3 regions of the Frateuria sp. GZRR33 genome follow, and region 3 is predicted to be linked to each of the others. Evidence: predicted binding sites of a transcription regulator. Region 3 holds the regulator's gene; each other region holds the start of a gene.
The links. The regulator sigma-54, encoded in region 3, starts transcription at its own class of promoters, with help from an activator protein. The targets are predictions, from matches to a motif close to TGGCACGNGCNTTGC.

Region 1: a site for sigma-54 is predicted at 2,412-2,426, ahead of glnA (type I glutamate--ammonia ligase). Genes of this name have one in related genera too.
Region 2: a site for sigma-54 is predicted at 1,834-1,848, ahead of flgB (flagellar basal body rod protein FlgB). Genes of this name have one in related genera too.

Annotation. Positions count from the first base shown of each region.
Region 1 covers NZ_JBHZGK010000005.1:300,760-304,783, reverse strand. Annotated here, with positions in the region: gene ACFWZU_RS08860 (DUF2235 domain-containing protein) at 1-893, shown strand, start outside; gene glnA (type I glutamate--ammonia ligase) at 964-2,373, opposite strand; gene ACFWZU_RS08850 (undecaprenyl-diphosphate phosphatase) at 2,633-3,430, shown strand; gene ACFWZU_RS08845 (energy transducer TonB) at 3,449-4,024, opposite strand, start outside.
Region 2 covers NZ_JBHZGK010000002.1:342,591-346,614, forward strand. Annotated here, with positions in the region: gene ACFWZU_RS03940 (methyl-accepting chemotaxis protein) at 1-392, opposite strand, end outside; gene ACFWZU_RS03945 (chemotaxis protein) at 740-1,669, shown strand; gene flgB (flagellar basal body rod protein FlgB) at 1,891-2,295, shown strand; gene flgC (flagellar basal body rod protein FlgC) at 2,295-2,717, shown strand; gene ACFWZU_RS03960 (flagellar hook assembly protein FlgD) at 2,727-3,371, shown strand; gene flgE (flagellar hook protein FlgE) at 3,391-4,024, shown strand, end outside.
Region 3 covers NZ_JBHZGK010000002.1:146,988-151,011, reverse strand. Annotated here, with positions in the region: gene lptA (lipopolysaccharide transport periplasmic protein LptA) at 1-584, shown strand, start outside; gene lptC (LPS export ABC transporter periplasmic protein LptC) at 1-13, shown strand, start outside; gene lptB (LPS export ABC transporter ATP-binding protein) at 588-1,307, shown strand; gene ACFWZU_RS03055 (RNA polymerase factor sigma-54) at 1,408-2,850, shown strand; gene hpf (ribosome hibernation-promoting factor, HPF/YfiA family) at 2,975-3,298, shown strand; gene hprK (HPr(Ser) kinase/phosphatase) at 3,672-4,024, shown strand, end outside.

The sequences.
Region 1 (4,024 bases), on a different contig from region 3:
TCGCCAACGCCCGCCATGCCGTGGCGATGGACGAGCGCCGGGCGGATTTCCTGCCGACCCTGTGGACCCACATCCGCCGTCCTGACCGGGTGCACCAGGTGTGGTTTCCCGGTGTGCACGGCGACGTCGGCGGGGGCTACGCACAGGCCGGGTTGTCCGACATTGCACTGGCGTGGATGCTCGACGAGGCCGCCGCCTGCGGGCTGCGCTTGCGCGAGAACACGCGCGCGCAGCTTCGCCCCGATCCGCAAGCCGTGTTGCACGACTCGCGGCAGGGCCTGTTCAAACTCGGCCGCAACCAGCCGCGCGCGGTGGCGCAGGTGGCCAGGACCAGCGTGCTGGCCGGCCTGCTGCATCCCAGTGCGCTCGCGCGACAGGCCGACCCGCCGCTCGCGCAGGGCGACTACTGGCCCACCCGCGGGCTCGCCGGCGGCGAGCGGACGACGCTGGACGTGTTCGCCTCGACCCACTGGAACATCACCGGTCTGTACCTGGAGGCCGGCGTCACCTACCGCTTCACCGCCTCGGGCGAATGGCTCGACGCGGGCGCCAAGTTCTCCCCCGCCGGCGGCGAGGTCGACGGGCACCATGCCTCCGACATCGCGCGACTGGCCGCTTCCGCGCTGGGCTCGGTGGAACACGCGTTCAACACCGCCAGCCATGGCGACAGCGATTTCTGGTTCACTCGTCGCCTCGAGTCCGCGCCGTGGTGCGCATTGATCGGCTTCGTGGCCAACGGCGAAGGCGACGAGCGCGGCGAGACTTTCGTGATCGGCGCGGGCTGCCGCTTCACCCCGGGCGCCAGCGGCTACTTCTACGCCTACGCCAACGACGCCTGGCAGGCCTACGCCAACAATCACGGCAGCGTGGCGCTGGTGGTCGAGCGGCCCTGAACGTGTCGCAAAGCCACTCCAAAAGAAACGGGCGCCGAAGCGCCCGTCCCCTCGACCCCTGTTGCTGCGGTCAGATCGCGTAGTACATCTGGAACTCCAGCGGGTGCGTGCTGGCGCGGTAGGCAGTCACTTCCTTCATCTTCAGCTCGATGTAGGCGTCGATGAAGTCGTCGGTGAACACGCCGCCGGCCTTGAGGAACTCACGGTCCTTGTCCAGCGCGTTGAGCGCTTCGTCCAGGCTCGCGCACACCTGCGGGATGTTCTTCTCTTCTTCCGGCGGCAGGTCGTAGAGGTCCTTGTCCGCCGGCGCGCCCGGATCGATCTTGTTGATGATGCCGTCCAGGCCGGCCATCATCAGCGCGGTGAACACCAGGTAGCCGGAGTTCATCGGGTCGGGGAAGCGCACCTCGATGCGGCGGCCCTTCGGGCTGGACACGTACGGGATGCGGCAGCTCGCCGAGCGGTTGCGCGCCGAGTAGGCCAGCATCACCGGCGCCTCGAAGCCCGGCACCAGCCGCTTGTAGCTGTTGGTGGTCGAGTTGGCGAACGCGTTGATCGCCTTGGCGTGCTTGAAGATGCCGCCGATGTACCACAGCGCCATCTGCGACAGGCCGCCATAGAGTTCGCCGGCGAACAGATTCTGCCCGTCCTTGGCCAGCGACTGGTGCACGTGCATGCCCGAGCCGTTGTCGCCCACCAGCGGCTTGGGCATGAAGGTCACGGTCTTGCCGTTCTGGTGCGCCACGTTCTTGATGACGTACTTCATCGTCATCAGCTCGTCGGCCTTCTTCACCAGCGTGTTGAACTTGACGCCGATCTCGCACTGGCCCGCGTTGGCCACTTCATGGTGGTGCACTTCGACCACCTGGCCGAGCGACTCGAGCACCTTGCACATGTCCGCGCGCAGGTCGCCCAGCGAGTCCACCGGCGCGACCGGGAAGTAGCCGCCCTTCACGCCCGGGCGGTGGCCGTTGTTCTGGCCGTCGTACTTGTAGCGCGAGCTCCAGGCGGCCTCTTCGGAACCGATCTCGTAGAACACGCGGCCCATGTCGTTCTGCCAGCGCACCGAGTCGAAGATGAAGAACTCCGGCTCGGGACCGAAGAAGGCGGTGTCGGCGATGCCGGTGGACTTCAGGAACGCCTCGCCGCGCTTGGCGATCGAGCGCGGGTCGCGGCCGTAGGCCTGCATGGTCGACGGCTCGAGCACGTCGCAGTGCAGGATCAGCTGGGTGTGCGCCGAGAACGGGTCCAGATGCGCGGTGTCCGGGTCGGGCAGCAGCACCATGTCCGACTCGTTGATGCCCTTCCAGCCCGGGATCGACGAGCCGTCGAACATCTTGCCGTCCTCGAAGGTCGACTCGTCGATGGCGTGCGCCGGGAAGGTGACGTGGTGGTGCTTGCCGAGCATGTCGGCGAAACGCAGGTCGACGAACTCGACGTCGTGTTCGGCGATCAGGTCGAGCACTTTCTGGGCAGTCATGGGCAAGCCTCGGAGCGGGAAAGGATGCGGGCGCCGTTGCAATGCCCGTGCCAGCCTTGATCCCTGTAGGAGCGCACCGGTGCGCGACCGCCATGGCGCTCCGGAGCAGGATGGCGGTCGCGCACCGGTGCGCTCCTACAGGGCCCATTGCACCTTTGTCGCGTCGGCCATGCACCAATTTGGCGCAACCCAGCCTCACGCCGCCGTGCCCGCTTCCCCGTAAGCTATGCCGCTTTAGCGAAGTGCCGGAGGGCCCTTAGTGAGCGACCTGATCCGCGTCATCCTGCTCGGCATCATCGAGGGCATCACCGAATTCCTGCCGATCTCCTCGACCGGCCACCTGCTGATCGCCGAGCAACTCGGCCTGGGCCAGCGTTCGGACCTGTTCAACATCGGCATCCAGGCCGGCGCGATCCTGGCGGTGACGCTGATCTACTGGAAGCGGCTGTGGCAGCTGCTGACCCAGTGGCGTGACCCGGCCAATCGCGACTACCTGGCCAAGCTGACGGTGGCGTTCCTGATCACCGCGGTGCTCGGCTTCATCGCGGTCAAGCTCGGCTTCACGCTGCCCGACACGGTGACGCCGATCGCCTGGGCGCTGGTCATCGGCGGCTTCTGGATGATCGGCGCCGAAGCCGTGGCCGCACGCCAGCCGGACCGGCGCGAGGTGACCTGGACGGTGGCGGTGCTGGTCGGTATCGCGCAGATGCTGGCCGGCGTGTTCCCCGGCACCTCGCGCTCGGCCGCGACGATCTTCGCCGCGCTGCTGGCCGGCACCAGCAATCGGGCCGCCGCCACCGAGTTCGCCTTCCTGGTCGGCATCCCGACGATGTACGCGGCGACGGGCTACGAGCTGCTCAAGGTGGTCAAGAACGGCGGTGCCGCGCACGAGGACTGGAGCGCGCTGATCGTCGGTTTCGTGGTGTCGGCGGTCGTCGCCTTTGCGGCCGTGAAGTGGCTGCTGGGCTACATCCGCACGCACCGCTTCACGCCGTTCGCGGTCTACCGCATCGGGCTGGGCGTCGCCTTGCTGCTCTGGCTGCCGGCCGGCGGCTGAAGCGCCCGGCCCGCGCCCTCAGCCCGGCGGGCCGGTCACGAGCTGGGCCGGACTGTCGAGCGCAACGGCTTCCCCGATCGGGTTGAAACCATCGGAGGCGACGGGCGCCGTTTCCTCGCGTGCCTGTCGGGAAAGCGCCTCGCTGCGGCTGATGCTGTGCAACGCATAGACGAACGGCACCTGGATACGCGTTGTCACCGGTTTCCCGTCGACCCGCTCCGGCTCCGCCAGGGCATGCCGCATCACCGCCTCGGCGGACTTGATGAAAGCCCCCGGGTTCGGATGGTTGATGCGATGGCTGGCTGCGTGGATGTCGGTCAGGGTGCCGTCCGGGTGCACGATCGCCTCCATCACGACCGATCCCTGCCCGCGCCGGCGGAGCTCGTCGAGCGGATAGCGGGGAAGCACCGGGAAGCTGAGCCTCGGCCCGTTCGAGCGGTACACCGCACGCAGCCCGTAGTTCCCGTCCGCCTGCCGCACGAGCTGCAGCACGAGTCGCACGTAGGTACGCGCGGTCGCTGCGTGCCCGTCACGCACGGGCGGCTTGAAGCGCCAGCGCGCGATGGCCTCCCGGGCCGGCGCCGTCAGTATCGC
Region 2 (4,024 bases), 200 kb from region 3:
AGCTGGCCATCCAGCTCGCTGACGCCGGCGCTGCCGGTCTGGCGCGCCTGCTCGACCTGCGTCAAGGCGGTGGCGACCTGCTGCAGGGCCGTCGAGATTCCGGCGCTGGCGTCCGTCAAGCGGCCGACGCCGTCGCGGCTTTCCTGGGTGGCCTTGTCCAGCGACGACTGTTCGCGCCCCAGCAATTGCGCGGCGGCCAGCACCAGGCCCTGCTGTTCCAGGGTCTGCAGCGCCAGCACCGACGGCTGGCCGGCGTCCAGGCGGGCCAGCAGCGGGGCCAGCGCGCGGGCGACCGCCGGGTGCTGGTGCGACAACTGCGCGAGGCGGGCCTCGTCGCCAGCGGCGGCCGCTTGGACCAGCGCGGCCAGGGACTGGCTACGGATCAGGCTCATGTGGATTGCGGTTCCTGCGGATGAATGTTCATGACATCGTCTGGATGCGTCGAAACTTGAACAAGCAATGCGTGTGCCAGTGCCGACTTTGCGTCCCCGCCTGTGTGGAAGCGCCGCTCTGTTCCTTCCCCCGCGGGCGGGGGAAGGTGCCCGAAGGGCGGATGGGGGAAGTCTTGCGGGGAGCTCACCGGACAACCCGCCCAGGAGCGCCCCCATCCGCCTGTCGGCACCTTCCCCGTGGAACGGGGGAAGACGCGGGTGGGATGCGCGCATCGAGAGACGACCTCAAGCGCCGGGACAGGCGGCCGATACGCGGGGGCCTAGTCCTTACTTTGCTGGAGACATGCATGGCCGGCGCGCTGCTGGAAAACGTCGAACGCCAGACCCGCCTGGCCGGGCACAACCGGGTGGCGATGCTGCTGTTCCGCCTGGGCGACGCGCAGTTGTTTGGCATCAACGTGTTCAAGGTGCGCGAGGTGCTTCGCCGGCCGCCGCTGGAACGCATGCCCGGTGCGCACGCGCTGATCGCCGGCAGTTGCGACTACCGCGGGCAGACCATCCCGGTGATCGACCTGGCCGCGGCACTGGGCTATCCGGCGCTGATCGAGGAGCCCTCCGCGCACCTGATGGTCACCGAGTTCAGCCGCACCGTGCAGGGCTTCCTGGTGTCGGACCTGAAGAACATGGTCCATTGCGAGGGCGAGTCGCTGGTCGCGCCCAGCGCCGCGCTCGGCTTCGGCCCGCGCGTCAACGCGGTGACCCGCATCAACGGCGCGCTGGTGGCGGTGGTGGACGTGGAGCACGTGCTGGCGAGCATCGATGGTGCGCCCGGCGAGCTTTCCACCCAGATGCAGCGGGCTGCCGGCGCGCACACGCTGCGTCCGCGCCGCGTGCTGGTGGCGGACGACTCGGTGGTCGCGCGCCGCCGGCTGATCAGCATCTTCCAGCAGATGAACATCGAGTGCGTGGTGGCTCAGGATGGCCGCGAGGCGCTCGACCGCCTCACCGAGCTGGCCGAAGGGGAGCCGGAGGAGGGCGTCAATTTGGTGGTGTCGGACATCGAAATGCCGCGGCTGGACGGTTACGCGCTGACCCGCGCTATCCGCGAAACGCCCACGCTGCGGCGGCTCAAGGTCGTGCTGCACAGCTCGCTGAGCGGCCTGTTCAACGAAGCGATAGTGCGCGAGGTCAATGCCGACCGCTTCATCGCCAAGTTCCAGCCGGACCTGCTGGCGCAGGCGGTGATCGACCTGCTGCCACAAGAGGGCGAAGGCTGACTCTCCCTGTAGGAGCGCACTTGGGCGCGACCCGGGTGCACGGCGGTCGCGCCCAAGTGCGCTCCTACAGGGGGTACACGTGGGTGTCGGAAATCCGACTCTGCCCGTAAACGAAAATCCGGCTCAACGCGCCAGGCCAGCTCCAGCAAGGCTTCGCGCCCCCATGGCACACAACTTGCCTCCAGCCCCGTGCGGACACATCGACCGCGCGGAGGCAAGCGATGAGCCAATCCATCGACAACCTGTTCGGCATGCACACCGGCGCGCTTGCGCTGTGGCAGCGCCGCACCGAAGTGCTGGCCAGCAACCTGGCCAACGCCGACACGCCCGGCTACCTCGCGCGCGACGTCGACTTCCGCAAGGCGCTCGCCGCTGCCGGCAGCAGCGGCGACGGCAGCCTGCCGCTGGCCGCGCCGACCGCCGGCCAGATCGATCCGGTCGCCCAGGCCCGCGACACGCTCGCCTACCGCGTACCGACCCAGCCGAGCATGGACGGCAACACCGTCGACGCGCAGCAGGAGCAGGCCGCCTTCGCCGCCAACAGCGTCCACTACCAGGCGAGCATGGCCTTCATCACCGCGCAGATCCGCATGCTGCGGACCGCGATCACCGGAGGCCAGGGCTGATGTCGCTGTTCAATGTCTTCAACGTCGCCGGCTCCGGCATGGCGGCGCAGTCCACCCGGCTCAACACCGTGGCCAGCAACCTGGCCAACGCCGACAGCGTGGCCAGCTCGCCTGACGCCGCCTACCGCGCCAAGGAGCCGCTGTTCGCCGCGATCCGCAATGGGCTGAACGGCCAGCCGGCCGACGCCGGCAGCGACGGCGTCAAGGTGCTCGGCGTCACCGAAAGCCCCAACGCCATCACCAGCCGCTACGAGCCGGGCAACCCGCTCGCCGATGCCGACGGCTACGTCTACCAGAGCAACGTCAACCCGGTGGACGAGCTGGTCAACATGATTTCCGCCTCGCGCTCCTACCAGAACAACGTCGAGGTGATGAACACCGCGCGCCAACTGATGCAGAAGACGCTGGACCTCGGGAAGTAAGGAGCGGCCATGAGCGACCTCGCCATCAATTCCAGCAGCGCCGCCGGCGCAGCCAGCGCACTCGGCCAGACCAAGACGCTGAGCCAGTCCGATTTCCTGAGCCTGCTGATCCAGCAGATGCGCAATCAGGACCCGACCCAGCCGATGGATTCCTCGCAGATGGTCAGCCAGCTCGCGCAGATCAACCAGGTATCGGCCACGCAGAACCTGCAGACCTCCTTCGACGCGCTCGCGCAGTCGATGCAGGGCAACCAGTTGCTGCAGGCCTCCAGCATGGTCGGCCGCGACGTCACCGTGCCGTCGCCGGTCGGTCGCCTGCAGGGCGGCAGCCTCGATGGCGCGGTCAACGTGCCGGACGGCGGCGGCCGCACGCTGGTGCAGATCGTGGACAACGCCGGCAACGTGGTTCGCACGATCGACCTGGGCACGCAGACCGCAGGCCTCACCGATTTCCACTGGGACGGCACCGGCAACGACGGCCAGCCGCTGCCCCCGGGCACCTACGGCCTGGCTGCGCAGACCGGCAACACCGCGGTGGCCACCTATGTCACCGGCAAGGTCGCCGGCGTGGGCATGACCAGCGCCGATGGCGCCTATCTCGACGTGGACGGTTTCGGCGGCGTGCTGCTGAGCCAGGTCGCGCGCGTCAACTAATTCATCAGGGGAAACACCGATGGCTTTCAATATCGCGCTGAGCGGCCTGAACGCGGCCTCCAAGGACCTCGAGGTCACCGCCAACAACATCGCCAATACCGGCACGACCGGCTTCAAGGGCTCGCGCGCAGAGTTCGCCGAGCTCTACAACTCGGCCGGGCGCAACCTCTCGGCGACCGCCATCGGCAGCGGCGTGCGGCTGGCCGACGTGGCGCAGCAGTTCGCCGCCGGCAACGTGGAGAACACCGGCAACAGCCTGGACTTCGCGATCAGCGGCGACGGCTTCTTCACCATGCGTGACGGCAAGGGCTACTCCTACACGCGCGCCGGCGCCTTCAACCAGGACAACAACGGCTACGTGGTCAACACCAGCGGACAACACCTGCAGGTGTTCCCGCCGGCCGGCAACGGCTTCGACACCAGCACCATGGTCGACCTGCAACTGACCAACGCGCAGAGCGCGGCCAAGGCCACCGGCAACGTCGAGATGTCGCTCAACCTGCCGTCCGATGCGACCGCGCCGACCACCACGCCGTTCAACCCGACCGACGCGCTCAGCTACAACCAGGCCACGCCGTTCACCGCCTACGATTCGCTCGGCGCCACCCACAACGGCACCGTCTATTACGTCAAGGGCGCCGCGCCGAATACGT
Region 3 (4,024 bases):
GCACGCGCGCTAGCACCCGCGCCAGCTGGGCGCTGGCCCTGCTGGGCCTGCTGGTGCTGGCGCCGGTACAGGCCAAGCGCACCGACCGCGACCAGCCGATGGACGTGCAGGCCTCGCACTTCGACGGTTTCCGCAAGCCCGATAGCACCACCACGCTCAAGGGCAACGTGGTGATCACCCAGGGCTCGCTGAAGGCCACCGGCGACCTGGCCAAGGTGCACTTCGATGCGAACGCCGAGATCGACAGCGTGGTGCTCACCGGCAGCCCGGCGCACATCCAGCAGCTGGACGACAACGGCAACCTGATGCAGGGCGCGGCCGCCACCATCGACTACCAGGTGGCCAGGGACTTCGCCGTGCTGCAGGGTCACGCCTCGATCACCCAGCAGGGCCGCGGCGAGGCGCACGGCGACCGCCTCACCTACAACACGCAGACCAGCGAGATGACCGGCGACAGCGGCGGCGACGGTCGCGTGCACATGATCTTCAAGCCCCAGCCGAAGTCGCAAGCGGCCACACCCGCCACAAGGCCGGCATCCGCTGCCAGCGCGCCCGCCCCCGCCACCAGCAGCGGGCAGCCCTGACCGATGCTCGCTGCCGAAGGCCTGCAGAAACGCTACCGCTCGCGCCAGGTCGTGCGCGATTTCGGTTTTTCGATCCGCCAGGGCGAAGTGGTCGGCCTGCTCGGCCCCAACGGTGCCGGCAAGACCACCTGCTTCTACATGGTGGTGGGCCTGGTCGAGGCCGACGGCGGCACCATCCGGCTGGACCGGCAGGACATCACCGGGCTGCCCATGCACGCCCGCGCCCGGCTGGGCATCGGCTATCTGCCGCAGGAGGCCTCGGTGTTCCGCCGGCTCTCGGTGGCCGACAACATCATGGCGGTGCTGGAGCTGCGCGAGGGCCTCACCGCCCGCCAGCGCAACGAACAGCTCGAAGGCCTGATGGACGAGCTGAAGATCGCCCACATTGCCGGCCAGAAAGGCATCAGCCTTTCCGGCGGCGAGCGCCGCCGCGTGGAGATTGCCCGCGCGCTGGCCGCACAGCCGCGCTACATGCTGCTGGACGAGCCGTTCGCCGGCGTCGACCCGATCTCGGTGGGCGAGATCCAGCGCATCGTGCGCCACCTGAAGGAACGCGGCATCGGCGTGCTGATCACCGATCACAACGTGCGCGAGACGCTGGGCATCTGCGACCGCGCCTACATCCTGAACGACGGTGAGGTGCTCTCGCGCGGCACGCCCGCGCACATCCTTGCCGACGAGAAGGTGCGTGAGGTCTATCTGGGGCGCGAGTTCAAGCTCTGAAGCGGTGATGTGACGCAGGGCCCGCCAGCACCTGCCATCGCTATGGTCGCGTCACACCCGCCGGGGTAGGATGATCCCACGTCCCTCCGCACCGGCTGGCATGAAACCCGGACTCCAGTTCCGACTCAACCAACAGCTCACCCTGACGCCGCAGTTGCAGCAGGCGATCCGGCTGTTGCAGCTGTCGCAGCTGGAGCTGGAAGCGGAACTTCGGCAGATCGCCGAAGGCAACCCGCTGCTGGAGTTCGAGGAAGAATCGGCGGAGCCCGGCGAAACCGAAGAAGAAGGCTTCAGCGCCGCTCCGGCCGAGGCGCCCACCGTCGACCACAACGTGGACGACGGCGCCGACTGGGGCGAGACCGATGGCCCCGCCGAGGCGCCCATCGATTTCTCGCTCGGCAGCAGCGCGCCATCGGGCAGCCGCGGCGAGGAGGACTTCGAACCCCAGAACGCCGCGCCAGAAACCCTGCAGGAACACCTGCTTTGGCAGTTGAACCTGTCGCCCTTCAATACGCGGCAGCGCCTGATCGCCACCGTCATCATCGACGCGCTCAACGCCGACGGCTACCTCGCCGAAGGCATCGAAGGCGTGCTCGCGGCGTTGCCGGCGGACCTCGACGCGGGCGCCGACGAGGTGGAGGCGGTACGCCGGCAGCTGCAGCGGTTCGATCCCACCGGCATCGCCAGCCTCGACCTGCGCGATTGCCTGCGCGTGCAGCTGGAGCAGTTCGATGCGGACACGCCCCAGCGCGGGCTCGCGCTGCAGATCGTCGCCGGCGAACTCGAACTGCTCGCACGCAACGACGTCGCCAAGCTCGCGCGCAAGCTGCGCGCGAGCGAGGAAGAAGTCGCCGCCGCGGCGCTGCTGATCCGCAGCCTCGACCCGCGCCCGGGCGCCGCACTCGACGCCACGCCGGTCGAGTACGTGGCGCCGGACGTCTACGCCTACAAGGAAGGCAGCCGCTGGAAGGTGAGCCTCAACCCCGACTGCCAGCCCCGGCTGGGCCTCAACCAGCACTACTGCAGCCTGATCGCGCAGGCGCGCGGCGAGGATGCCAGCTGGATGCGCGGCCAGCTGCAGGAGGCGCGCTGGTTGATCAAGAGCCTGGAATCGCGCGCCGAGACGCTGCTGAAGGTCGCCGACGCGATCGTGCGCCGACAGAGCGCCTTTCTCGACTACGGCCCCGAAGCGATGCACCCGCTGGTCCTGCGCGAGGTCGCCGAGGAAGTCGGCATGCACGAATCGACCATCTCGCGCGTGACCACGCGCAAGTACATCCATACCCCGCGCGGCACGTTCGAACTCAAGTACTTCTTCTCCAGTGGCGTCTCGACCGAGGACGGTGGCGGCGCCTCGGCCACCGCCATCCAGGCGATGATCAAGAAACTCGTCGACGCCGAGGACGCACGCAAGCCGCTGTCCGACCAGGCCCTGGCCGAGGAGCTCAACCGCAAGGGCATCCAGGTGGCCCGCCGCACCGTCGCCAAGTACCGCGAGGCCCTGCGCATCCCCAGTTCCAGCGAGCGCCAGCGCGCTGGCTGACCGTCCCCTGAAACCCAGCACTTGGAACCGGCCCGAACGATCCCATACGAATGAGTGAACCGGCATGCCGCCACGGCATGCGAACCCGCCGCCCCACGGCGGCCCGTAACAGAGGAGGCGCCCCATGCAGTTCCAACTCACCGGCCAGCAGATCGAAGTCACGCCCGCCCTGCGTGCGCATGCCGAGTCCCGGCTCGATCGCCTGACCCGCCTCGACGAAAGGTGCCTGGGCCTGACCATGGTGCTGTCGATCGACAAGCTGCAGCACTGCGCCGACGCCACCTTGAGCACCACGGGTGCCGCGCTTCATGCGGCGGCGTGCGGTGCGGACATGTACGCCTCCATCGACATGGTGTTCGACAAGCTCGCCGCGCAGTTGCGTCGCCATCGCGACAAGGTGACCGACAAGCACCAGCAGGAGGCGCGGGAAGCCCGCCAGATCGGCTGAGCGCCCCCGCCCGGCAAAAAGGCCCGCCCCGGTGGCGGGTCTTTTTTTGCCCGAAGCGACGTGCCCAACATCAAGCCCGCCGCCGCGGCCGCGGGAGGCTGCCGACAGGCGGCTGGGAGCGACTTTGGCGAGCGATATCCGTGTCAGCCCGCCGCAGGGCTTCACCCATCCGCCCCGCAGGCACCTTCCCCGTGAACCGGCAAGGATCCAGCACGCAAGCCAGATACCGCGAGCGCATCGATCGTCCCTGCGACACCCTCTCACCCCCGCCCTCGCCCGCATAGCTGGCACAATGGCGCCCATTGCCATACGGCTGGGAAACCTCTTGGAACGCCTGACCGCACGACAACTCTTCGACGGTGTCCACGAGCGCATGGGCCTGCGCTGGGTGTCGGGCATGCGTGGCGAAGGGCGCGTACTCGAGCCCGGCGCCACCGCCACCCGGCGCCCGTCGCTGATCGGCTACCTGAACGTGATCTACCCCAACAAGGTGCAGATCATCGGTACCGAAGAGCTCAACTGGCTCGACAGCCTGGACTCGCGCCAGCGCTGGGAGGCAATGCACAAGATCGCCGCCTACCAGCCGGTGGCGTTGATCGTGACCAAGGACCAGACCATCCCCTCCGACCTGCGCGAGGTGGCCGAGGAGACCCACACGCCGCTGTGGATCAGCGCCAAGCGCGGCCACGAGCTGCTGACCTGGATGCAGTACCACCTGGCGCGCCT